4 regions of the Streptomyces sp. NPDC021224 genome follow, and region 1 is predicted to be linked to each of the others. Evidence: riboswitches for the same ligand, from Rfam matches in the RefSeq annotation. Region 1 holds a riboswitch; each other region holds the start of a gene.
What was found. A riboswitch is a leader RNA that binds a small molecule or an ion and turns the genes downstream of it on or off. The one in region 1 is predicted to bind cyclic di-AMP.
Positions count from the first base shown of each region.

Region 1 (5,660 bases):
GCGCCTCGCGGCGCTGGTCGGCGATGTCGGAGCGCTGCGCGATGTACTGCCGCGTCGGGTAGGCGAGGGCGATCACCAGGGCACACAGCACGAGCGCGAGCAGCGCGGCGCGCCCGGTCAGCCGGTTGCGCCGGCCGGGTCTGCGGGCCGCCGCGGCGCGGTAGACCCGCGCGTGCGCCTCCTGCCCGATGGCCTTGAGCCGGGCAGCGGTGGAGAACCGATCCGGAGCCACGCCGTCGCTCCCCTCGTACGTCCCTCGGACTCGCGTCCCTCGCACGGGACGTTATCGCCCCTGGGAGGAACATACTGTCCCGTCGCCCGTACGCGTGTACGTCCCCGCCGGTGGAAGGGCACCGGACGGGGACGCGGCGCGTGCGGTGCGGTTCAGCCCTTGAAGCGCGGGAAGGCGCTGCGACCGGCGTAGACCGCGGCGTCGTCGAGGATCTCCTCGATACGCAGCAGCTGGTTGTACTTGGCGACGCGCTCGGAGCGGGCCGGGGCGCCGGTCTTGATCTGGCCGCAGTTGGTGGCGACGGCCAGGTCGGCGATGGTGACGTCCTCGGTCTCGCCGGAACGGTGCGACATCATGCACTTGTAGCCGCTGCGCTGGGCCAGCTCGACGGCGTCCATCGTCTCGGTGAGCGAGCCGATCTGGTTGACCTTCACCAGCAGCGCGTTGGCGGTGCCGTTGTCGATGCCCTTCTGCAGGCGCTCCGGGTTGGTGACGAACAGGTCGTCGCCCACCAGCTGCACCTTGGCGCCGAGCTTGTCGGTGATGGTCTTCCAGCCGTCCCAGTCGTCCTCGAACAGCGGGTCCTCGATGGAGACCAGCGGGTAGGCGTCGACCAGCTCGGCGTAGTAGTCGGTCATCTCGGCCGCCGAGCGCGACTTGCCCTCGAAGGCGTAGGAGCCGTCCTTGTAGAACTCGGACGCGGCGACGTCCAGCGCGAGCGCGATGTCCTGGCCGGGGGTGTAGCCGGCCTGCTTGATCGCCTCGATGATCAGGTCGAGCGCCTCGCGGTTGGAGCCGAGATTCGGCGCGAAACCACCCTCGTCGCCCAGGCCCGTGGACAGGCCGCGCGTCTTGAGCACGCCCTTGAGGGTGTGGTAGACCTCGGCGCCCCAGCGCAGCGCCTCGGAGAAGGACTCCGCGCCGATCGGCGCGATCATGAACTCCTGGATGTCGACGTTGGAGTCCGCGTGCGAGCCGCCGTTGAGGATGTTCATCATCGGGACGGGCAGGACGTGCGCGTTCGGGCCGCCCAGGTAGCGGAAGAGCGGCAGGTCCGAGGCCTCGGAGGCGGCGTGCGCCACGGCCAGCGACACGCCGAGGATGGCGTTGGCGCCGAGCGAGGACTTGTCGGGGGTGGCGTCCAGGTCGAACATCGCCTGGTCGATCAGCCGCTGCTCGGTGGCGTCGTAGCCGACGAGCTCCGGGCCGATCTGCTCGATCACGGCGAGGACGGCCTTCTCGACGCCCTTGCCCTGGTAGCGGTTCTTGTCGCCGTCGCGGAGTTCGAGGGCCTCGAAGGCGCCGGTGGAGGCGCCGGACGGCACTGCGGCCCGGCCGGTGCTGCCGTCGTCGAGGCCGACCTCGACCTCGACGGTGGGGTTGCCTCGCGAGTCGAGGATTTCCCGGGCTACGACGACGTCGATGGACGGCACGTTGTCTCCTTCTGAGATGTCTTCTCGTTTTTCCGGGACGAGCCTAACCGGCTCGCGTCCCCGGGCCGGTCCTCGGCCCGGCCCCTGAGACGGAAAACCGGCCGGGCGCGCGGGCGCCGCGAGGCGCGCCGCGCGTCCGGCCGGCCGGTGAGGGCGTGCGGGGGCTGCTCGCCCCCCGTCCCGGATCAGCCGAGGCGCAGGTGCTGGCCCGGGTAGATCAGGTCGGCGTCCTTGACGACGTCCTTGTTGAGCTGGAAGAGGTTGTGCCAGCCGCCCTTGACGTGGTGGCTCGCGGCGATCTCGGACAGCGTGTCGCCGGAGACGACGGTGTACGAGCCCTTGGCGCCGTGCCGCTGCCAGTCGGTGGCGGTGTGCTTCGCGGGCTTCGCGGCCTTCTTGGCCGGGGTGCTCTTGGCGGCGGTGGTCTTGGTGGTGGTCTTCGTCGTGGTCTTCGCCGCCGTGGAGCTGCTGGAGCTGCTCGACGAGGAGGACGACGAGGACGAGCCGCCGGGGTTGATGTCGGGGGCCGGGCCGCCCGCGGTCAGGCCGCCGGCCGAGGCGCACGCCCAGGCGCCGGGGCCCTGGAGGGCGAGGAGCTTCTCGGCGACCGCGATCTGCTGGTCCTTGGTGGCGAGGTCGGCGCGCTGCGCGTACTGCAGGCCGCCCGCCGCCTCCCAGCTGGACTGCGAGAACTGCAGGCCGCCGTAGTAGCCGTTGCCGGTGTTGATGTGCCAGTCGCCGCCGGACTCGCACTGCGCGACGGCGTCCCAGGTGGCCACGGAGGCGGCCGAGGAGGAGGTGGCGCCGATCAGCGGCGCGGCGACGGCGACGCCGGCAACACCGGCGAAAGTGGCGAATCGGACCATCTTCGAGGCACGACGGTGCTTACCCATGTGTGTATGTCCCTCACCGACGCCTGCGAGGTCAGCTGTCGGGTTCGGACGTGAGTTGCCCGGCCGGCACCGCGTAGGCGGATGCCCTGCTTCACCCCGAGCCGGACCCGTGGGGGCGGCGGCGGCTTCGTCGCGACGGCGCAGCGGGCTGCGCGGCACGATGCCGTCCGTTGCCTGGGTCCGGCGGAAAGACCGTGGGTCCCCCGCTCCTGCCTGCGGCGCTTTCGCGTCGGTTGCTCCCGTCGGGCGCGGCGGCAGGACTCGGCGTTCCGCTCCGGCGGGGCCCGCTGTGGCGAGCGCTTAGACGTTAAGCACACCGGACCGGATTGAACAAACACTCGCGTTTCGGACGCCAACTGCGGCCACGATGTCGGCCGCTGGACGAATCCGCAGGTCGGACGGGCCGCGACGGGGCGGGAGTCAAGGAGGCGGTCACAGGTTCGAGGAGAGGCTTGTCACATCACCCCATGGAACGGAAATCCCCTACGTCCTTTTTGTCACCAGGCATGTACGACAGGGGATTTCACTCCGGACGGCCGTACACCTCACCCGAGATCGATGGTCTGTCCGGGTTTGATGAGGTTTGGATCGTCGCCGATCGCCTGGCGGTTGACGTCGTAGAGGTGCTGCCAGCCACCGGGGACGTCGTGCGCGGCCGCGATCCCGGAGAGCGAGTCACCGGCGCCGATCTTGTAGACGTCCGTCGCCTTATGTGAAGTAGTGTCCGAATTGCCGCCGTTGCCCTGGTCGTTGGCCTGGCCGTCGTCCGCGGTGCCCGCGCCGGTGTCCCCGTCCGTGGCGCCCGGAACGACGGCGGTCGTACGGGTACGGCTCGCCCGGTCGGCCGCGGCCAGCTCCTCGTCGGTGGGGCTGTACGGGCGCGCGTGGCGGCCGGAGCCCGCCGTGGGCGTGCCGGGGTCGGCGGGGGTGGCGGACGTCGCCGGGGCGGAGGGGTCGGTGGCCGGGGCGGTGGGGGTGACCGCAGGGGCGCTCGGGTCGGTCGGGGTGGGGCTCGCCGTGGCCGGGGGCGCGGGGGTGCCCGTGCCGGTGCCGGTCGCGGGGGTGCCGGGCGTCGTGGGTGCGGCGGGCGTCGTGGGCGTCGCCGCCGGGGTGCCGGGGTCGGCGGGGGCCGTGGGGGCGGTCGGGTCGGCGGTCGTGGTGGGCGCGGGGGTGGCGGTGGAGCCGTCGCCGTTCCCGTTACCGCCGCCGTTGCCGCTGTCGTCGCCGGCGGGGTCGTCGAGCAGGCCCGTGCCCAGCTCGCAACCGGGGAAGGCGTCGGGGCCGAGGGCGTCCAGGACCTTCTCGGCCACCTTGATCTGGTGGGCGCGGGAGGCGAGGTCGGGGCGCGGGGCGTAGAGCAGGCCGCCGTAGCGGACCCATGTGTCCTCGGTGAGCGAGAGGCCGCCGAAGACGCCGTTGTCCGAGGTGGCGTCCCACTGGCCGCCGCTCTCGCATATCGCGACCTTGTCCCACGTGCCGCCGTCCGCGGCCTGCGCGGCCCCGGCACCCGCGACCAGCAGGGGCAGTGCGAGTCCCGCACCGGTCGCCGCCACAGTCACCACGGCCGCGGGGGCCTGGCGGGGGCGTCGGTGCCTGCCGTTGGCGGAGAGCATACGGTCGCCTTTCATCGGTGCCGTCGCGCGCAGCCTTCGCACGCCTCGCGTTGACCGCAGAACGTAGCGGGGTTGGCCAACGGATCACAAGTCGATGTAGCGGTCGTCACGTCGCGGTCACGAGGTTGACGACGCGTCAGTTCTGCTGCGGCGCCTCGGGGGTGAAGGCCACCGGCAAGGTGCGCAGGCCACGCATGATCAGGCCGCCGCGCCACCGCAGATCGCCGGGATCGGCGGCGAGCCGCAGGTCCGGCAGCCGGGTCAGCAGGGTCGCGAGCGCCGTTCTGGCCTCCAGCCGGGCGAGCGGCGCGCCGAGGCAGTAGTGGATGCCGTGGCCGTACCCGAGGTGCGGGTTGTCCCGCCGGGCGAGGTCGAGGCGGTCGGGGTCGGTGAAGCGCTCGGGGTCGCGGTCGGCGGCCGCGAGCACGACCAGGACCGGGTCGCCCTGGGCCACGGCCACGCCGCCGATCTCGACCGGCCGGGTGGCGTAGCGCCAGGTCGCCAGCTCCACGGGGCCGTCGTAGCGAAGGAGTTCCTCGATCCCGGTGTCCAGCAGGCCGTGGTCGCCCGACGCGAGGGCCTGCTGGAGGACCGCGCGCTGCCCGGGGTTGCGCAGCAGCGCGTAGGTGCCGTTGCCGATGAGGTTGACGGTGGTCTCGAATCCCGCGAAGAGCAGCACGAAGCACATGGCCGCGGCCTCGTTCTCCGTCAGGTGCTCGCCGTGGTCGGAGGCCCGGATCAGACCGGCGATCAGGTCGTCGGGCGGGCCGCCCGCGGCGCCCGCCGCCAGTTCGGCGCGCTTGCGGTGGATCAGCTCCGTCAGATACGCGCGCATCCGCTTGACCGAGCGCGCCACACCGCCGCGCGGACCGCCGCCGTGCCGGATCATCATCCCGGCCCAGTCCCGGAAGTCGTCCTGGTCCTCGGCGGGGACACCCAGCAGGTCGCAGATGGCGTAGATAGGGAGCGGGAAGGCGAATTCGTGGATCAGGTCCGCCTCCCCGCGTGCCGCGAAGCCGTCCACGAAACGGTCCGTCAGCTGCTGCACCCGCGTCCCGAAGCCCGCCACCCGGCGCGGGGTGAAGGCCTTGGAGACCAGGCGGCGCAGCCGGGTGTGGTCGGGCGGGTCGATGTTCAGCAGATGCGTCATCAGATCCGCGCTGCGCTCGCCCGGGATACCGGTCTTGCCGCGCGCGCCGGGCGACTCCGCGTGGTGCACCGGGTTCTTGCTCAGGCGTGGATCCGCCAGCGCCTCGCGCGCGTCGGCGTAGCGGGTGACGAGCCAGGCCTCGACCCCGCTGGGCAGCGTCGTGCGGTGGACGGGCGCGTGCTCGCGCAGCCAGGCGTAGGCGGGGTAGGGGTCGGTGGCGAACTCCCAGGTGAAGAGCTCGGGCATGGCGGCGCCGTCGGTCATCCCCCGACCGTACGCGACGCGCCCGTGTGCGGGATGCGCCCCTGTGCGGGTGCGCCCGCCTGCGGGACGGGGCAG
Region 1 is NZ_JBIRPW010000002.1:710,908-716,567, reverse strand. It holds gene ACH4PY_RS08370 (septum formation initiator family protein) at 1-232, opposite strand, end outside; gene eno (phosphopyruvate hydratase) at 385-1,665, opposite strand; gene ACH4PY_RS08360 (transglycosylase family protein) at 1,851-2,558, opposite strand; cyclic di-AMP (ydaO/yuaA leader) riboswitch at 2,564-2,692, opposite strand; gene ACH4PY_RS08355 (transglycosylase family protein) at 3,104-4,171, opposite strand; gene ACH4PY_RS08350 (cytochrome P450) at 4,308-5,585, opposite strand.

Region 2 (5,660 bases), 660 kb from region 1:
GAGGCACAGCACCTCGCCCGTGCTGGACACCCCGTACGCCTTGCCGTCGCCGGGTGTGACGAGTCCGGCCAGCCCGTTGGCGGCGCTGGGCGAGCCGGTGGACGACTCCAGCGCGACGTAACCACAGTTGGCGCGGGCGCCGAGGTCCAGACAGCCCGCGCCGACCGAGTGCGCCGCGACCGCCGGGTAGTAGACGACTCCCGGGCGGTGCGGGTCCTGGACGTACTGCGGGGTGAGGGTGGTGAAGACGTCGCCGGTGCCGCCGCTGCCGAGCGGGCCCGCCGTGGTGTTGAGCGGGCGCGGCCAGGGCCCGCCCGCGCAGGGCTGGCCGGAGGAAAGGTCGTTGCAGACCACCAGCGGGTTGGCGGGGCCGGTGTGGTGGTAGATGTTCCAGGCCTCGACGTCGCCGGAGGGCGCGCGGTAGAGGATCGGCGTGAAGCCGTCACCGCCGGTGGCGCGGGCTGCCGCCTGCACGGGTGGCAGCAGGTCGCCGCTCACGGCGGTGCCGCCGCCGGTGTCCGCGGGGCTGGTGCCGCGCACCGCGGTGGTCGCGGCGCCCTGGTCGGTGCCGGTGAAGGTGCTGCCGTCGGTGGACCAGCCGGAGGCCCAGCCGGGCGGGACGTGCAGCGAGCCGGGCACATACGTCTGGCCCGCGCTGATCGGGTCGGTGATGGTGGCGGGCGTCCCGGGGGTGGGGGTGCCCTTGTAGGTGACGGTCCAGTCGAGCGTGTCGCCGTGCGCGGCCGGGATGCGGCCGGGGCTGGTGGCGTTCTGCACGGTCTTGACCAGCGGGCCGTCGGGCGGTGGCGGGGTGCCTCCGCCGCCTCCGCCCCCGTGGGCCGTGGCCGGTGCGGTGGAGCCGGCCGCCGCCGCGAGCAGCGCCGCCGAAAGGGCGACTCCTGCGCGAGCGGCGAACCGGCGGGATCTGCGGCTCACCGTCTGCGCCGGAGGCGCAGAAAAGGAACGTAAAAGCCGGAGCATCGATGTCCCCATTTCATCTCGGTGCGCGCGGGCGCCCTCGCCGGCCCGCGCGCGAACACGGTAGAGCAGGGGAAGGTGCGCAGGTCACCCGAACGAGGGAAAGAAGAGGGAGCTTGAAAGCAATTCGCCGGTTGCTTTCGGAAACGGATGACGGAAGGTGTCCGCGGTGATGATTTCCGACCGCGGATGAATGAGTACGCGGAAAAGGAGCGGGGCGCACGCCGAGCGCGAAATCCCGCCCTTATGCGCTTCGTTTGTATGTTTGGCCGCGAGCCTTTACGGTGCGGGGTACACGGTGGTGGAGTGTCGGCTTCGAGCCGGGCACCCACCGGTCGCCGACGCCGGAACGGACGGTCGGCGGGGCGTTCGGCCCGGTCAGGACCGCAGGTCCGGTGGCCGGCCGGAAATCACGGCGCGAAGGGGCGCGGGCGGTCGGACCGGCGGGAACCGCGGGCTCCGGCGCACGGTCGCAGCGGCCGGAGCGTACCGCCGAACGGTGGATCGTGTTCCGCCAGTCGGGTGAATCGGGCGGAGCGGCGTGGGCGCTGGGGCTGGTGGGGCATCACCGTTGTGAGTAAGGCGGGTGACCTGCCACTTCAGCGCGGGGCACCTGCCGTAGCGGGAGGTGAGCCATGATCACGAATGGCTTGTGGCGAACGGTGCAGCGGGCCATCGAGGCCCCTGAGTTGACGGTCCGGTTGATCGCCATCCTGGTCACCATGGGCACGTGCGCCGCCGTTTTCGCCTGGCTCTGGAGAGCCTGACCCCTCCGTCCCGCCCCCGGTCCGTACCGGCGGCCCCACCGCCGCCGACCCGGGCGCGACCCGTCCGTCCACACCCTGTGGACGACGGTCCGCCCGTACGGTCCCGGGCTGCGGGACGCAGGGCTCGGGCCCCCAGGCCGGGCGCTGCCGGAGTGGCACCACGGGCTCCCGGCGAGGCCGGGCGCGGCGCACCGGACACGGCGCGGTGCGGCGCGACGGAGATGGCGCGGCGCACCGGACACGGTGCGTGCGGCGCAGCCGGTACGGCCTCGCCCGGGGTGCCGGACGCGGTGTGGCGCGTGTGGCGAGGGTCACCGGACACGGCGTCCGGCAGGCCCTCGTCCCGCCCCGGCCGGGTGCGGGAGAGCCCGCGGCCGCCCCGGATCCGGAACCACCCGCGGCCCGCGCGTCACAGCCGCCCGCCCAGCGTGCGACGTCAACTTCCGTCCCTGACAAGCGAATTGGAGTCGTCAGAAGCCCCTGGCATAGTCAACCTCCATGAACAGCGACTCCTTCTGGGCCCTCCTGGAGGACTCCCGGCAGCACGGGAGGGGCAGCGACAAACGCGACGCCTGTCTGCGCGACGGCCTCGCGCGGCGCACCGGCGACGAGATCGTGGCCTTCCAGGCCTGGCTCGACGAACTGACCGACCTGGCCCGCACCTGGGACCTGTGGGCCGCCGCCGACCGGATCTTCGGCGGCTGGTGTTCCGACGACACCTTCCGCTCCTTCCAGCACTGGATGATGGGCCTCGGCCGCGCCGTCTTCGAGGCCGCGGCGAACGACCCGGACGTGCTGGCCTACGCCCCCGAGGTGCTGCGGCTGTCCGCCTGCCCGCGCGCGTCCTGGCCCGCCGCCGACCGCCCCGTGTGGCCCGCCCTGGACACGGTCGGCTTCGCCGCGTACGAGCTGGCCACCGGCCCCTCCGAGGACTTCGGCGACGCCTTTTACGCCGCCGTCCGCGGCGCCCGCCGCTCCTGGCCCGCCCCGGGCGGCGGGCGGAGGGCCGGCGCCCCGCCCGTACCGGTGGACGGCTCCGACCCGGCCGGGCGCCGCTGGTCCGCCCTTGACGAGGAGGAGGCGGCCCGGCGGCTGCCGCGGCTGAGCGTCCTGTTCCCCCTCGACCTGCCCCTCGACGCCCCCGGCCCGTGACGACTGTGACCCGGGCCGGTCCGGGAGGGCGGGGCCCCGCGGCGCCCGCGACCGTCCGGCTCAGACGCCGTTGACGAGCCGGATGTAGCGCACCCAGTCCCAGTTGGGGCCCGGGTCGGTGTGGTCGGTGCCGGGCACCTGGACGTGGCCGATGATGTGGTCGCGGTCCTTGGGTATGCCGTACTTGTCGCAGATCGCCGCCGTCAGCGCCGCCGAGGAGTGGTACATCGCGGTGGTGAAGTACGACGGCTGGTCGACCCAGCCCTCGTGCTCGATGCCGATGCTGCGGGTGTTGTAGTCCCAGTTCCCGGCGTGCCAGGCGATGTCGTGCTCGCGGACGCACTGGTCGATCGCCCCGTCGGCGGACCGGACGACGTAGTGGGCGGTGGCCGCGTGCGCCGGGTCCTGGAAGAGCGTGATCGTGTCGGCGAAGGTCTCCTGCGTGACGTGGATGACCACCATCTGGATCGGGTAGCTGGTGGGCCGGTTGGACGCCGTGTAGTTGGCGGTGCTGGCCGGCGCCCAGGTGGCTGACGGGTAGTCGACGGCGGCTGCGGCGGCGCGGGCGGCGCGGTTCGCGGCGGGTGTGGCGGCCGGGGCGGAGGCGGCCGGCCAGAGGTCGGCGGCCAGGCCCGCGGTGGCGGCGGCGCCGAGTCCGAGTCCGCCGCGCAGCAGTGAACGGCGGCTGGGCTCGCCGGGGTTGGGGCGATGCATCGAGGGCTCCCTGAGGCGTCATGGTATGGACGAGTGCATGACAAAGACATGGGGCCCGCCCATCGTGCGGCTCACGCCCCTGACATGCCAAGGGATTCGCGAAATGGCACAGGTCCAGACCACTGGCGTACCTGTGCCGCGCCCGCCGTGCCCGCCCCGCGTGCGCCCGTACCTGCTGCGGCGCGCCCTCCGAGCGCTGCCGCACGGGTCATCGAACCCTCACTGCGCGTGATCACGCCTCCCCCTCCCGGTAACAACTGGCGAACACTCACATCACTGCCCGGCCACGCCGCGTGTCCGCTTCCTCCCCTCTCCGTATACCCTGCCCGATTGCTTCCCACCCCCAACTCTTCGGTTCGGCTTGGAAAACCCGTCCGGCTCTATTAACGTTCGATAACGCAGCGCGGTCGTCACTGCCGCCGACAGGCGGCACCGTGCGCTTGCCGAATCCCGTCCGCGGGAACCGGGGACCCGCCCTTCCGTCACCACGGAAGGGGTCCAATGGGGTGAATCGGGGGGCCGTCAGGCCGTCCGTAGGAGACCTTCCTGCTCCGAACCCGTCAGCTAACCCGGTAGGCGAGAAGGAAGGAAAGGAGTGCGCCCCCGTGGCGTCCAACCAGCCTGCCTACGCTCCGACTCCGGTGGCAGAACCGACCGGACAGTGGCACTTCGGAGAGCCCGGCGAGCGCTTCTCGCCCGACGGCCCCGGTGCTTTCCCCGGCGTCCCCGTCACTCCCGTCACCCCCGAAGTCCCCTCCTACCAGGGCTTCCCCGGCTCCGCCGAACCGCTCCCGGCAGCCGTCGCAGTCCCCGCCCCCGAGGCCCCCGCGCCGGCCGGCTCCCCCCGGCCCGACGCCGACGGCCTCCCGGGCGACGGTCTCCCGGGTGACGGCCCGCGCAGCCAGCCGCGCCTGCCCCGGCAGCGCAGCGGGCTCCCGGGGCTGGGCGGCGGCCTGGGTGCCGGTCTGAGCGGCGCGGCGAGCGTCGGTTCCGCCGTGCTCGGCATGGCGGCGATGGCCGCGGTCGGCGCGGGCGGCGTCGCCGCCGCAGCCGAGCCCCCCGCCGCCGCCGCGCCGATAGCGGCTCCGGACCTGCCCGCCGTGCCCGCGGCTCCCGCCGCCCCGGCCGCGGTTCCCGCCCCCGCCCCCGCCCCCGCCGTGCCGCTGCCGGACGTGGCGGTCGGCACCCCGTCGTACGACCCCGCCGCCGTCACCCGGGCGGCGACCGCGGCCCCCGCCGCCCCGCGCACCGCCGAGGCCGAGGACGCCCCGTGCGCCGAGCCCGCCGCGGAGGCCGCCGACCCCGGCGAGGCGCTGTGCAGCCGCATCATCGCCCAGGTCACCCAGCAGCGCGCGGACGCCGAGCGCCGCGCCCGCGAGGCCGTGGAGCGGGTCGCCGCGGAGCAGGCGGCCAAGGAGGCCGCGGCCCGCAAGGTGCGCGAGCAGGCCGCCGCGGCGAAGGCCGAGGCAGAGGCGAAGGCCAAGGCCGCCGCCGAGGCCGCCGCGCAGGCGGAGGCGGAGCGGCTGGCGAAGCTCGCCGCCTCCTACGTCAAGCCGGTTGCCTCGTACACGCTCACCAACGCCTTCGGCGAGTCGAGCAACATGTGGGCCACGCACACCGGCCAGGACTTCGCCGCCCCCACCGGCACCCCGGTGCACGCCGTCCACACCGGCACGGTCACCTCGGCCGGCTGGGCGGGCTCGTACGGCTACCGGGTCGTGCTGCGGCTCGACGACGGCACCGAGCTCTGGTACTGCCACCTGTCGACGATGGTCGCCACCGGCGGCCGCGTCACCACGGGCGACACCATCGGCCGGGTCGGCGCGACCGGCAATGTGCCGGGCCCGCATCTGCACCTCGAAGTACGCCCCGGCGGCGGTGCACCGGTCGACCCGGTGCCGTGGCTGCACGGCCATGACGTCGCCGTCTGAAATCCGGCGCGAAACACCACGCCGAAACGCACGCACGTACGGATATCCGCGCATAAACTAGGCGCACGGGCATAGGCTCGGAGGTATCGGAGGGCGGGCACCCGTCCTGCCCCCGACA
Region 2 is NZ_JBIRPW010000002.1:46,683-52,342, forward strand. It holds gene ACH4PY_RS05380 (hypothetical protein) at 1-936, opposite strand, end outside; gene ACH4PY_RS05385 (DUF4240 domain-containing protein) at 2,244-2,897, shown strand; gene ACH4PY_RS05390 (N-acetylmuramoyl-L-alanine amidase) at 2,958-3,611, opposite strand; cyclic di-AMP (ydaO/yuaA leader) riboswitch at 4,043-4,205, shown strand; gene ACH4PY_RS05395 (M23 family metallopeptidase) at 4,253-5,542, shown strand.
Region 2: it holds a riboswitch for cyclic di-AMP, as region 1 does, so the genes downstream of both, ACH4PY_RS05395 (M23 family metallopeptidase) here and ACH4PY_RS08360 (transglycosylase family protein) in region 1, are expected to answer to the same signal.

Region 3 (5,660 bases), on a different contig from region 1:
GGACTGGCTGAGCAAGGACCTCGGGTACACCGGCGGCGGCAACCTGGACGACAAGACGTTCAGGAACTGGATGGACACCGCGGGCGGCAAGTACTCGGCGCAGATCCAGCAGTTCGGCAAGTGCCTGGACGGCGGCAGCTCGGCGGCGCAGTGCAAGGACGCCGTCAAGATGCCGCACAAGAACGACGTCGCGGACAAGCTCAACTCGGCGGCCAACGTGGCCATCGCGGGAGCCGCCGCGGGGCTGCTCTTCTGCTCGGTCGTCGGCCCCGAGGGCGGCGCGGTGTGCGGTGGGGCGGCCATCGCCGTCTACACCGGGATCCAGATCGTGGCCAACGGCTACCAGGCGTACTACAACTGCCGCAACGGGTTCGGCACCGCGTGCGTGAAGTCCTCCGTGCAGGCGCTGCTCATCTTCACCGGCATCGGATTCGCCCCCGAACTGGCGGCGTCACCCGTCGGGAAGGTGGCGAACAAGATGGGGACCTCGGTCGCCGGCGGCATCGTCAAGGGGGTCGGCGGTGTCGCGAAGGGATTCAAGAGACTCGGTGGTCTCTTCGGATGAGCAGGACAATGACACCGACGACAACGGAGAAGACCGAGCAGACCGAGAAGACCGAGCAGACCGGGCACGGGACGAGAACGGAGGAGGGGGACCGATGACGGTTTCCGCTGCGGAACGCCCGCAAAGGCAACCGGGCTTCCTGGTGCCGCTGGTGGCGCACACCCGGTGGATCACCGCCGGGTGCGTGGCCGGCACCGCGGCGGGCCTCGCCGTGGCACTGCCGGTCGGCAGCCGCGACCAGGACTGGGACGCCTTCAACCTGACGGGGCAACTCGTCGTGCTGGGGCTCTACCTGGTGATCATGCCGTTCGCGCAGTTCCGCGCGGGGGCGCGGCGCCGCACGGCCGAGGGCTACGCGGCGGCCGTCCCCGCCGAAGGGCTGCCGGACGGGCGGCAGGACCGGGGAGGGCGTGACGCCGTCCGGCGGCGGCTCGCCCTGGACGCCGTGGCGGTGGGCCTGGGCAGCGCGCTGTTCGCGCTGTTCGGCGTCTGGCGGCTGCACGTGCCGTTCCTGGTACTGCTGCTGCCGCTGCTCTTCGCGGTGTTCGCGGTGCAGACCCGCGCCGCCCGGGGATGGGAGCGCGAGCACGGCGTCGTCCTGTGGCGGCCGGCGCTCGGCCGGGCAAGATCCCGCGGAACGGCCGCGGGGCTGTACGTGACACCCGTGGACACGCCCTAGCACGCGGACCCCTGCCGGCCCGGTCGCGACGCGACCGGGCCGGCAGTCCCGTGTCCCGCCGTGTCAGCTCGGCCGCACCGCGCCCGCGAAGGGCATCTCGCTGATCGGCGCTATCCGCACCGTCGAACCGGGATGCGGGGCGTGGATCATCCGGCCGCCGCCGATGTAGATCCCGACATGGCTCACACCCGAGTAGAAGAAGACCAGGTCGCCGGGCTGGAGCTGGTCGCGGGAGATCCGCTGCCCCGCGTTGATCTGGGTGTAGGTGGTGCGCGGCAGGGACACGCCCGCCGCCTTGTACGCCGCCTGCGTCAGGCCCGAGCAGTCGTACGCGCGCGGGCCCGTGGCGCCCCACACGTACGGCAGGCCGAGCGCGCGGTACGCGAACGCCACGGCCCGGGCGGCGCGCGCCGAGGGCGCCGCGACGGAGGGGAGCGGCGCGGTGGCGGCGCCGTGCGGGCCGGGGGAGGCGGGGGCGGCCTGCGCCGGGGGGTCCTCGTCCGCCGCGAGGGCCGCGCGCTGGGCGGCGGTCAACCGGTCGAGCAGCGCTTGTGCGGCGGCGAGCTTGCCGGTGACGGTGCGGCGGTGCGCGGCGACGGCGGCCTGCGCGCCGCGCAGCGCGGCGAGCTTGTCGGCGGCCTGCGCGCGGGTGCCGGCGATGTCGCGCTGCTGGGCGGCGAGCTGCCGCAGCGTCACGGACTGCCGGGTGCCGGCCTGGGCGAGGAAGGCGGCGCGTTCCAGGTAGCTGCCGGGCGTGGAGCTGAGCGCGAGCTGCAGCAGCGGGTCGAGGCCGCCGGTGCGGTACTGGGCGGCGGCGAGGCTGCCGAGCGCGTCCCGGGTGGTGTTCAGCGCCGCGGTCTTGCGGGCCAGCTCGTCCTGGAGGGCGGTGACCTGGGTGTCCGCCCGGTCGGCCTGCTCCTTGGCGCCGTCGTACTCCTGCGTGGCCTGCTCCGCCTGCTGATAGAGCGTCGCGACCTGGGCGCGCACCTGGTCGGGGGTGAGCGTGGGCTCGGCGTGGGCGGTCTCGCCGAGCAGGGACACGGAGGCGGCCGAGGCGAGGGCCAGGGTGACGCCGACCCGCTTGGTGGTCGCGGCGGGGCCGCCGGCTAAAGGGGGGCGTTTGCGGTGCGCGGCGGGGCCGGTGGGACTGCCGGCGGGACTGTGTGAGGCCATCGCGGCCGTCACTCCTTCCAGGGAACGGCCCGGCGGCGCCTGCACGGGGGAGCAGGACGCCGCCGGGCCTTCGGCGGGGGTGGCCGATGCCGTCCACGAGCCGGGACGGCAGTGGGGTGTCGGCCACCTGAGGAGCGACGCTAGACCCGCCGGGGGCGGAAAAGGGGCGCGCTGACCGGGACTGACCTCATCCGGTCGGCTCTGCCCGCTTCCGACCGCTGTTCGACGGGTGACCCGCCCGCATATGCCCGCAGCCTGACCGGATCCCCCGGAACCGGTTCCGTACGACCGACGTACGGTACGGGGCAGGGGGCGCGGTCAGGCTGCGGAGGCGGGCGGCGCGGTGCCGGGGGGTCAGGCGACCCGGCGCGCGGTCGAGAAGGGCATCCAGCTCATCGGGGCGACCTCGACGACCGCGCCGGTGTGCGGGGCGTGCACGATCTGGCCGTTGCCGAGGTAGATGCCGACATGCGAGTTGCCGGAGTAGAAGAAGACCAGGTCGCCCGGCTGGAGGTCGGCCTTGGAGACGGGCACCCCGTAGTGGATCTGGTCCTGCGTGGTGCGCCCGATCGTCACGCCCGCCGCGCGGAAGGCGGCCTGGGTGAGCCCGGAGCAGTCGTACGAGCCGGGGCCGGTCGCGCCGCGCACGTACGGCTTGCCGCGCTGCGCGAGCGCGAACTGGATGGCGGCGGCGGCCCGGCCGCTCGCGGGGCCGGAGTAGGTGTAGTCCGTCTTGGACGACGAGCCCTTGTGGATGTTGGCGACCTGGGTGCGCTGCTGGGCGGTGAGGCTGTTGAGCAGCTTCTGCGCCGCGGCGAGCTTGTCCTCCATGGTCTTCTTCTGCGTCGCGAGCTGCTGCTGCGCGGTGGTGAGCTGCGCGAGGCTCGCGGTGGCCTGCGACCGCTGGATGGAGGCCTGCTCCTGCTGCGTCCGGAAGTTCTTCAGCGCCGCGGTCTGGCTCGCCGACAGCTGGCTGAGCGTGTGCGACTGGTCCAGGAAGCCCGCCGGGTCGCTGGACAGGAGCAGCTGGACGGTCGGGTCGATGCCGCCGTCGCGGTACTGCGCGCTCGCGAACTGGCCCAGCAGCCGCCGGGTGGCGTTCATCTGCTCGGTCTTCTCGGCGACCTCGGCCAGTAGCGTGTTGGTCTTGGTGCGCTGCGCCTTGGTGTTCTCCACCGCCTGGTTGTAGGCCTCCGTCGCCACCTCGGCCTGCTCGTTGAGGGTGTCGATCTGCTTCTTGACCTCGGCGATCGACGGCTTCGGCTTGGCGGGCGCGGCGCTGGCGCTCTCGCTGAGCAGGGTGACCGAGGCAAGGGCCGCGGCGGTGACCCCGACCGCCGCGCGGGGGGCGGTGAGGGCCAGCAGGCTCTGACGCGGCTTGCGGTGCGACGCCACGAAGGCGACTCCTTCCGTGAACCGCCGACCGGGTTAGCTGACGGGTTCGGGCCGGGAAGGCTGGCCCTACGGTGCGGTGCCGTGCGGCACCGTGTCCGATTCACCCCAAGTGTGCTTGGTGGGTCCCCGGTTCCGGCCTGGGGCCGGATTGAGCGGAGGCGATGCGCTGCCGGTGCCGTCACCGGCGGAGAACGCATCACCTAGCGGGTTACGGTAGTCAAACTCCCCCGAGTCTGGGAAGTTTGGATCGGAACGTGACCGAAATCGCTTTGTGATCTTACGGTTGGTGACCGCTCGCTCCCGTGTCAGTAGGGGCGGACCACCCCGTAGATGGGCATTTCGGTGATCGGCGCGATTTTCACGACCGTGCCCGTGTGCGGCGCGTGGATCATGTTGCCGCCGCCGATGTAGATGCCGACGTGGCTGTGGTCGCTGTAGAAGAAGACCAGGTCGCCGGGCTCCATGTCGGACTGCGACACCCGGGTGCCGACGGTGACCTGCTCACCGGTGGTGCGCGGCAGCGTCACCCCCGCCGCCTTGTACGCCGCCTGCGTCAGGCCCGAGCAGTCCCACGAACTGGGCCCGGTCGCGCCCCACACGTACGGCTCGCCGATCTGGTCGCGCGCGAAGGCGATGGCCTTGTCGGCGATCGAGGAGTTCGCGGCGGAGGACGTGGTGGTCGTGGAACCGGCCTGCTGGGCCTGCTTGGCCGCGGCCGCCTTCTTCGCCTCCTCCGCCTTCGCGATGGCGGCGGCCTTCTTCGCGGCCTCCTCCGCCTGCTTCTTCTCCAGTTCCGCCAGCCGCGCCTTCTCCTGCGCGGTCAGGCTGTTGAGGAGCTTCTGCGCCGCGCCCAGCTTCTTCGCCACGTCCGCCTTGGCGGCCTTGAGCTGCGCCTGCTTCGCGGTGAGCGTCTGGAGCGCCTGCGCGGCCTGGATGCGCTTCTGTGTCGCGTCGGCCTGCTGCACCCGGAAGTTCTCGACGGCGGCCTTCTGCCGCTTGCCGAACAGGTCGGTCAGATGCCGCTGGTCGAGCAGATCCTGCGGGCTGGCCGCCAGCAGGTAGGTGGCGGTCGAGTCGTCGCCGCCGCTGCGGTACTGGGCGGAGGCGTAGATGCCCAGCTGGCGGCGGGACTCGTTCAGCGTCTGCGTCTTCTGGGCGGCCTGCGCCAGCAGCGTGTTGACCTTCGTGTTCTGCTGGCTGGTGGCTTCCTTGATGCCGTTGTAGCTCTCGGTGGCCACCTCCGCGTCGTGCTGGAGGGTGTCCACCTTCGCCTTGACCTCGGCGATCGACGGCTGCGGGGAAGGAGCCCCGGGAGCGGCGGCCGCCGCCTCCGCGAAGATGGTCATGGTGGCCAGCGCGGCGGTCGTCAGCCCCACGGCCGTGCGCGGCCCCGGGGTGCTGAGTATCGCGGTGCGGGACTTGCGGTGTGTCGCCATGCCCGACGGACTCCTTTCGGACGCTGCCTGGTGCGGCACCGTAACCAAGTGGCGCAGCCAGGGGAAGGCCGGTGTCCGGTTGGCCCCGATACCTTTTCGTAATCAATTCCGATTCTCACGGTGTGTGATTCGCGAGCTACGGGGAAAGGGGGCCGAACCGGACCGCGCTGTCGCTGCCACCGCCTAGACTCGGGAGGCGATGAGCAGCCTCTTTGACGACGACTTCCTCGCCGGCCTCCAGTCCGGTCTGCACGTGGCCCCCGAGCCCGCCGACCCGGACGCCCCGCCGCCCCCGGAGGACCACGAGTTCGGCGGCGGCGCCCCGGGCGGTGAGCGCGACGCGTACTACCGCAACGGCGCCCCGCGCCCCGCGACCGATCCCGCGCAGCTCCTGGAGGGGCTCAACGAGCAG
Region 3 is NZ_JBIRPW010000008.1:178,448-184,107, reverse strand. It holds gene ACH4PY_RS21730 (hypothetical protein) at 71-565, shown strand; gene ACH4PY_RS21725 (hypothetical protein) at 660-1,244, shown strand; gene ACH4PY_RS21720 (NlpC/P60 family protein) at 1,308-2,417, opposite strand; gene ACH4PY_RS21715 (NlpC/P60 family protein) at 2,772-3,812, opposite strand; cyclic di-AMP (ydaO/yuaA leader) riboswitch at 3,819-3,977, opposite strand; gene ACH4PY_RS21710 (NlpC/P60 family protein) at 4,118-5,248, opposite strand; gene pcrA (DNA helicase PcrA) at 5,448-5,660, shown strand, end outside.
Region 3: it holds a riboswitch for cyclic di-AMP, as region 1 does, so the genes downstream of both, ACH4PY_RS21715 (NlpC/P60 family protein) here and ACH4PY_RS08360 (transglycosylase family protein) in region 1, are expected to answer to the same signal.

Region 4 (5,660 bases), on a different contig from region 1:
GGTGCGGTTCGGTGGAGCGGGCGCCGGTGCGCCACAGGACCGGGGGCGCGTCGCGCGGCTCGGGGACGCCGTCGCCGGTGACCGGGAGCGTGCGGGCGACGGCGTCCGGGTCGGTGAAGCCGAGCACCGTCTCGCCGGGGGCGGTGACGAAGCGCTGGACCGCGATGTCGGTGGCCAGCGGTGGCAGCGCGGTGAGGACGAGGCGGTTGTCCTCCTCGTTCCAGTCGAAGCGGTACTCGCGGCCCCGCCCGGCCTTGGCGTGCAGCAGCTGCTCGACGCGGGCCCTGGCGTCGGCCTCGCCGTCGGTGAAGTAGGCGGGGTAGCGCAGTTCGAGCCGGACGAGCCGGCCGTCCTCGAAGGTGTAGGAGCCGAAGGCCTTCTCCCAGCCGCCGTCGTACGTGTAGAGAGGCGCGGGGTCGGCGGGGTCGGACAGGTACGGCACCAGGGCGTCGTACAGCGCGCGCAGCCGGGCGGTCTCGGCCTCGCCGGGGCCCGCGGGGGTGCGGGCGGCGCGGTCGCGGCCCATCCAGGCGGCGGAGGCGAGGACGGCGGCGAGGGCGAGCAGCGGCCCGTACGGCATCATCACCAGGACCACGACCCCGGCGGCGGCGAGCAGCAGCGCGGGCCCGCGGCGGTCCTTGGGGGTGCGGCCCCACCAGCCGCCGGCCCAGGCCGCCTGGCGGCGCATGCCGCGGCCGATGGTGATGACCGGGTGCAGGACGTCCGAGGCGCCGTCGGCGGCGGTACGCGCCAGGTCGCGGCCGCGGGCGAGCGCGGGACGGCTGGTCAGGATGCTGGGCAGGGGGCGCCTGGACACGGCTTGCTCCATGGGTGGCGGGGATGTGCTGGGGTGCGGCGGGGGAGGGGACCGCGAGCGACCCGGGAGCGGCGCGCTCCCGGGTCCTGGATGACGTGTGCCGTCGGCCCTAGATCTTGATCCCGCCCAGCAGGCTGGCCAGGCTCGCGCCACCCGCCGTGATGCTCGGGGCGATGGCGGTGCTCGCGAGGTAGAAGCCGAAGAGGGCGCTGACGATGCCGTGGGACATCTTCAGACCGTCCTTGCGGAAGAACAGGAAGACGATGATGCCGAGCAGGACGACACCGGACATGGACAGGATCATGGGCTTTCTCCTGGGTGATGGGGACGGTCACCATGAGTGCCTCCAGGGTCACAAAAAGTCAGGAATCGCGCGCGGCGGCACATGGGTGATTTATAGAGAATTTCGCCCATCGGAGTGGGCCGGTGCCCCGGGATCACGCGGGTGGCGCCGGTGCGGGTGCGCGGGCGTCCCGCCCGATCGGGTGACCCGGGCCCGCCCGCCCGCGCCGCGGCCCGCTCCGGCAGGATGAGCCCGTGCAGTTCACGCCGATCAGCCGGGCCCGGCTCGCCGAGGCCCTCGCCGGGAAGATCGCCGGGCAGGACCCGCCCGAGGGACCGTGGTGGCGGGTCGCCGTGGACGGGGCGCCCGCCGCCCGCCCCGCGGACCTCGCCGACGACCTGGCCGCCGCGCTCCCGCCGCTCGGCCACCCGGTGCTGCGGGTGCGCGCGGCGGACTTCTGGCGGCCCGCGTCGCTGCGGCTGGAGTACGGGCACGAGGACGTCGACGCGTACTACCAGCTGTGGCTGGACACCGGTGCGCTGCGCCGCGAGGTCCTCGACCCGCTCGGCCCCGACGGCAGCGGGCGCGCCCTGCCGTCGCTGCGCGACCCGGGCACCGACCGCGCCACCCGCGCGGACTACGTCGAGCTGCCGCCCGGCGGCGTCCTGGTCCTGGACGGGGCGCTGCTGCTGGGCCAGGGCCTGCCGCTGGATCTGACGGTGCACCTGCGGCTGTCGCCCGCCGCGCTCGCCCGCCGTACGCAGGAGGAGGAGCGCTGGACGCTGCCGGCCTTCGCGCGCTACGCCGACGAGGTGCTGCCGGAGGAGACCGCCGACGTCACCGTCCGCGCGGACGACCCGCGGCACCCCGCGTGGACGGGCGGGCAGCCCGGGTGAGCGTCGTGACCAGGCTGCGCCTTGCCCTCGAAGGCCGCGCCCCGCTAGCGTCCTCGACCACCATGACTGTCGCCACCGCGCCGCTGACTCCCGAGCACATACCCCTGGCCGTCCAGCGCTACGACCGCTGGTTCGCCCGCGCGCGGCGCCCGCCCTCGCAGCGGTCCTGGCTCGCCGACGGGCCGGTGCGCGGCGAGGACCTGGTGGGCCCGCTGCACGCGGTGCCCGGCCTGGAGGCCTGCCGCGCGCTCGACGGTGACGGCAACATGATCGGCTACCTCGCCGCCCAGCCCGTCACGCTCGCCCCCGACGACCCCGCGGGCCTGCGCACCCACCCGCGCTCCGCGCTCGTCCCGTACGGCGGCCACGCGCTGCCCGGCGGGCGGGAGACCGAGGTGCTGCGCTCGCTCTACGCCCGGATCGCCGAGCGGCTGGTCGCCGACCGGCGGCTGGTGCACTACGTGCAGGTGCCCGCGGGCGAGGTGGCCACCGCGCCCTGGGCGGATCTGGGCTTCGGCCGCGAGCTGGTGCACGGGCTGATGGCGGTCAAGGCGCGCGGCCGGCAGCCGCGCGGGGTCGAGGGCCTGGCCATCCGGCGCGCCGGGCCCGGCGACCTGCCGCAGATAGGGCGGATGGCCGCCGAGTCGTCGCGGCGGCAGCGCGGCACCGCGGTCTTCCAGCCGCAGCCCGAGGCGGCGCTCGCCGCGCTCCGGCTGCGCTACACCGACGCGCTCGCCGACCCCCGGTGCGGTGCCTGGATCGCCTCCCGCCGCGGTGAGGAGATCGCCATGGTCGTGGTCGTCCCGGCCGTCGCCGACCCGGTGATACCGGAGTCGTGCGTGGAACTGGCCGAGGCGTACGTGGAACCGGCCGCGCGCGGCGAGGGCATCAGCCGGGTGCTGCTGGCCACCGCGCTGGCCTGGGCGTACGACAACGGGCACCGCTACATGTCGGCCCGCTGGCACTCCTCCTCGCCGCTGGCGGCGGGCCACTGGCCCGGGGTCGGCTTCCGGCCGGTCGGCTACCGGCTCAGCCGCACTCTCGACGCGCGGATCGGCGGGGCACCGGGGACGTTCTGACCGGGGCATTGCCAACAAGTCGCCCAGAAGTGAAATAGGCCTGCATATCGGACATTTCACGGTGATGCGGGTCACCTCGGGCGAACTGTGTGTCCGGTGTCACCCGCCGAACACGGTACCCGCCCCGGTCGCGCACCCGCTGTTCGCGCCGGGGGCCGAATGTCGCGGCGGGTGCTGCGCCGGTCGGCGGACGGTCACCGTCACGGGTACGCAGCGGATCGCGCGGGTGGCGCCCTGTGACCGCCGGTAAGGGCGGAATGGGGCGGCATGCCGGGTTTGCTTGCCCGCCGCTCGCGGGGTCGTCTAGCTTCGCCGTTACCGCGGGCCGGACGTCCGCGACAGCCGCCGGGCGGAACGCCGAATCCTGCCGCCGCCCGGGCGCAGCACCATCCGAGCTGCAAAGGGCAGGAGCGGGGGACCCAAGGTAAGCCGCCGTCCGGGACGACTCCCGGCCGGCTCGGGGTGAAGCCGTGCCGCCGTACCGCCGCGCACCTGACCGGAGCGCGCACCACGGCCGCGGCCGGGCATCTCCAGCCCGAACCCGACAGCTCACCTCGCAGGCGTAGGAGAGGAATCCCCATGCCCGCACAGGGTCAGCACCGCAAGCCCCGCTCGCTCAGCCGCCTCACCCGCGTCTGCGTCGTCGCCGGCACGGGCGCCGCCGCCGTGGCGATCCCGCTCGTCGGCGTCGCCCAGTCCGCGTCCGCCGCCGAGCCCGCCAAGGCCCCGGCCGCGGCGAGCGCCAAGGCGCAGGACTACACCGTGGTCCGCGGCGACACGCTCGCCAAGATCGCCACCACGCACCACGTCAAGGGCGGCTGGAAGGCGCTCTACGACGCCAACAAGAAGGTCATCGGCGCCAACCCGGGCATCATCCACCCCGGCCAGCACCTCACGCTGAACACCGCCCCGGCCGCCGCACCGGCCGCCAAGGCCCCGGTGAAGAAGGCCGCCCCGGCGAAGAAGGCCGCCCCGGCGGCCGCCGTGAAGGCCGACACCGGCTGGACCAAGCCGGTCGGCGACGCCGCCATCGGCACCGGCTACAAGACCGGCGGCAGCATGTGGTCCTCCGGCCACCACACCGGCGTCGACTTCCTGGTCTGGAGCGGCACCCCGGTCCACTCCGTGGCCGCCGGCACCGTCGTCCACGCCGGCGCGGACGGCGCCTACGGCAACGACGTGATCATCAAGCACGCCGACGGCAAGTACACCCTGTACGGCCACCTGACGCGCCCGGTGGTCTCGGTCGGCCAGACCGTCACCGAGGGCCAGGAGATCGGCATCTCCGGCGCCACCGGCAACGTCACCGGCCCGCACCTGCACTTCGAGGTGCGCACCACGCCGGACTACGGCTCCGACATCGACCCGGTCGCCTACCTGGCGTCGCACGGCGTCACCGTCTGACCGCCGCCCCGGCGGTACGGCCCCCAGGGTGCCCGTCCGGTCCTCGCGACCGGGCGGGCACCCGCCGTTGCGTTGCTAGCCGAACAGCCCGGCCAGCTCGCCCCGGGAGGCCACCCCGAGCTTCGGGTACGCCTTGTACAGGTGGTAGCCGACGGTCCGCGGGCTCAGGAACAGCCGGGCCGCGATGTCCTTGTTCGACAGGCCCTCCGCCGCCAGCCGGACGATCTGCGACTCCTGCGGTGTGAGCCCCGCCTCCGCGTCCACCGGCGCCGTCTCCCGGCCCGCCTCGGGCAGCGTCCCGCCCGCCGCGCCCAGCTCACCGCGTGCCCGCTCCGCCCACGGGGCCGCGCCGAGCCGCTCGAAGACGTCCAGCGCGGTGCGCAGCCTGACCCGGGCCTCGTTCTTGCGGCGCGCCCGGCGCAGCCACTCCCCGTACAGCAGGCTCGTGCGGGCCGACTCCATCGCGCGCCGGTGCGGGTCGTGCGTGTCGAGCGCGGCGAGGTAGTACGCCTCCGCGTCCGCCTCCGGCGCGCGCAGCGCACGGCAGCGCGCCACCAGGGCCGCCGCCCAGCCCTGCCCGGAGCGCGCCGCCCACGCCTCGAAGCGGGCGAAGGACGCGTCCGCGCGCTCCGGCACCCCGAGCCGCACCGCCGCCTCCACCAGGTCCGGGATGCTGCGGGTGGCCGATATGTGGTGCCGCACCGACTCCTCGCCGAGCAGCGACAGCCGCTCCAGCGCCGCCTGCGCGCGGCCGAGCCCCAGCTCCAGCAGGCCCTGCGACCAGTACGCCCACGGGGCGCCGGGCGGCATCGCGGTGCCCGAGCCGCCCGCGAGCGCCGCGTCCACCCTTCGGCGGCACTCCTCCTGGTCGCCGCGCACCGCGGCGACGTACGCGAGCGCGCTGCTGAGCTGGCTCACCCACTGCCGCTGGCCGGTGTCCGCCGCGATCCGCAGCGCCTCGCGGGCGGTCGCCGCCGCGTCCTCGAAGCGCGCCTCGAAGATCTCCGCCTCGGCGCGGAAGAACAGCACCGTCGTGAGCCGTCCGACCCCGCCGCTCTCCCGGCCCTCGGCCGCGAGCACCGTGGTCAGCTCGTGCGCCTGCACGTCCTGGCCGAGCGTCAGACCGACCCCGCACAGCATCACCAGATGCCCCGGCTCGACCCGTCCGCCGTGCGCCGCCC
Region 4 is NZ_JBIRPW010000004.1:318,368-324,027, reverse strand. It holds gene ACH4PY_RS13045 (hypothetical protein) at 1-817, opposite strand, end outside; gene ACH4PY_RS13040 (hypothetical protein) at 927-1,121, opposite strand; gene ACH4PY_RS13035 (uridine kinase) at 1,355-1,996, shown strand; gene ACH4PY_RS13030 (GNAT family N-acetyltransferase) at 2,059-3,075, shown strand; cyclic di-AMP (ydaO/yuaA leader) riboswitch at 3,459-3,651, shown strand; gene ACH4PY_RS13025 (peptidoglycan DD-metalloendopeptidase family protein) at 3,655-4,479, shown strand; gene ACH4PY_RS13020 (ATP-binding protein) at 4,555-5,660, opposite strand, start outside.
Region 4: it holds a riboswitch for cyclic di-AMP, as region 1 does, so the genes downstream of both, ACH4PY_RS13025 (peptidoglycan DD-metalloendopeptidase family protein) here and ACH4PY_RS08360 (transglycosylase family protein) in region 1, are expected to answer to the same signal.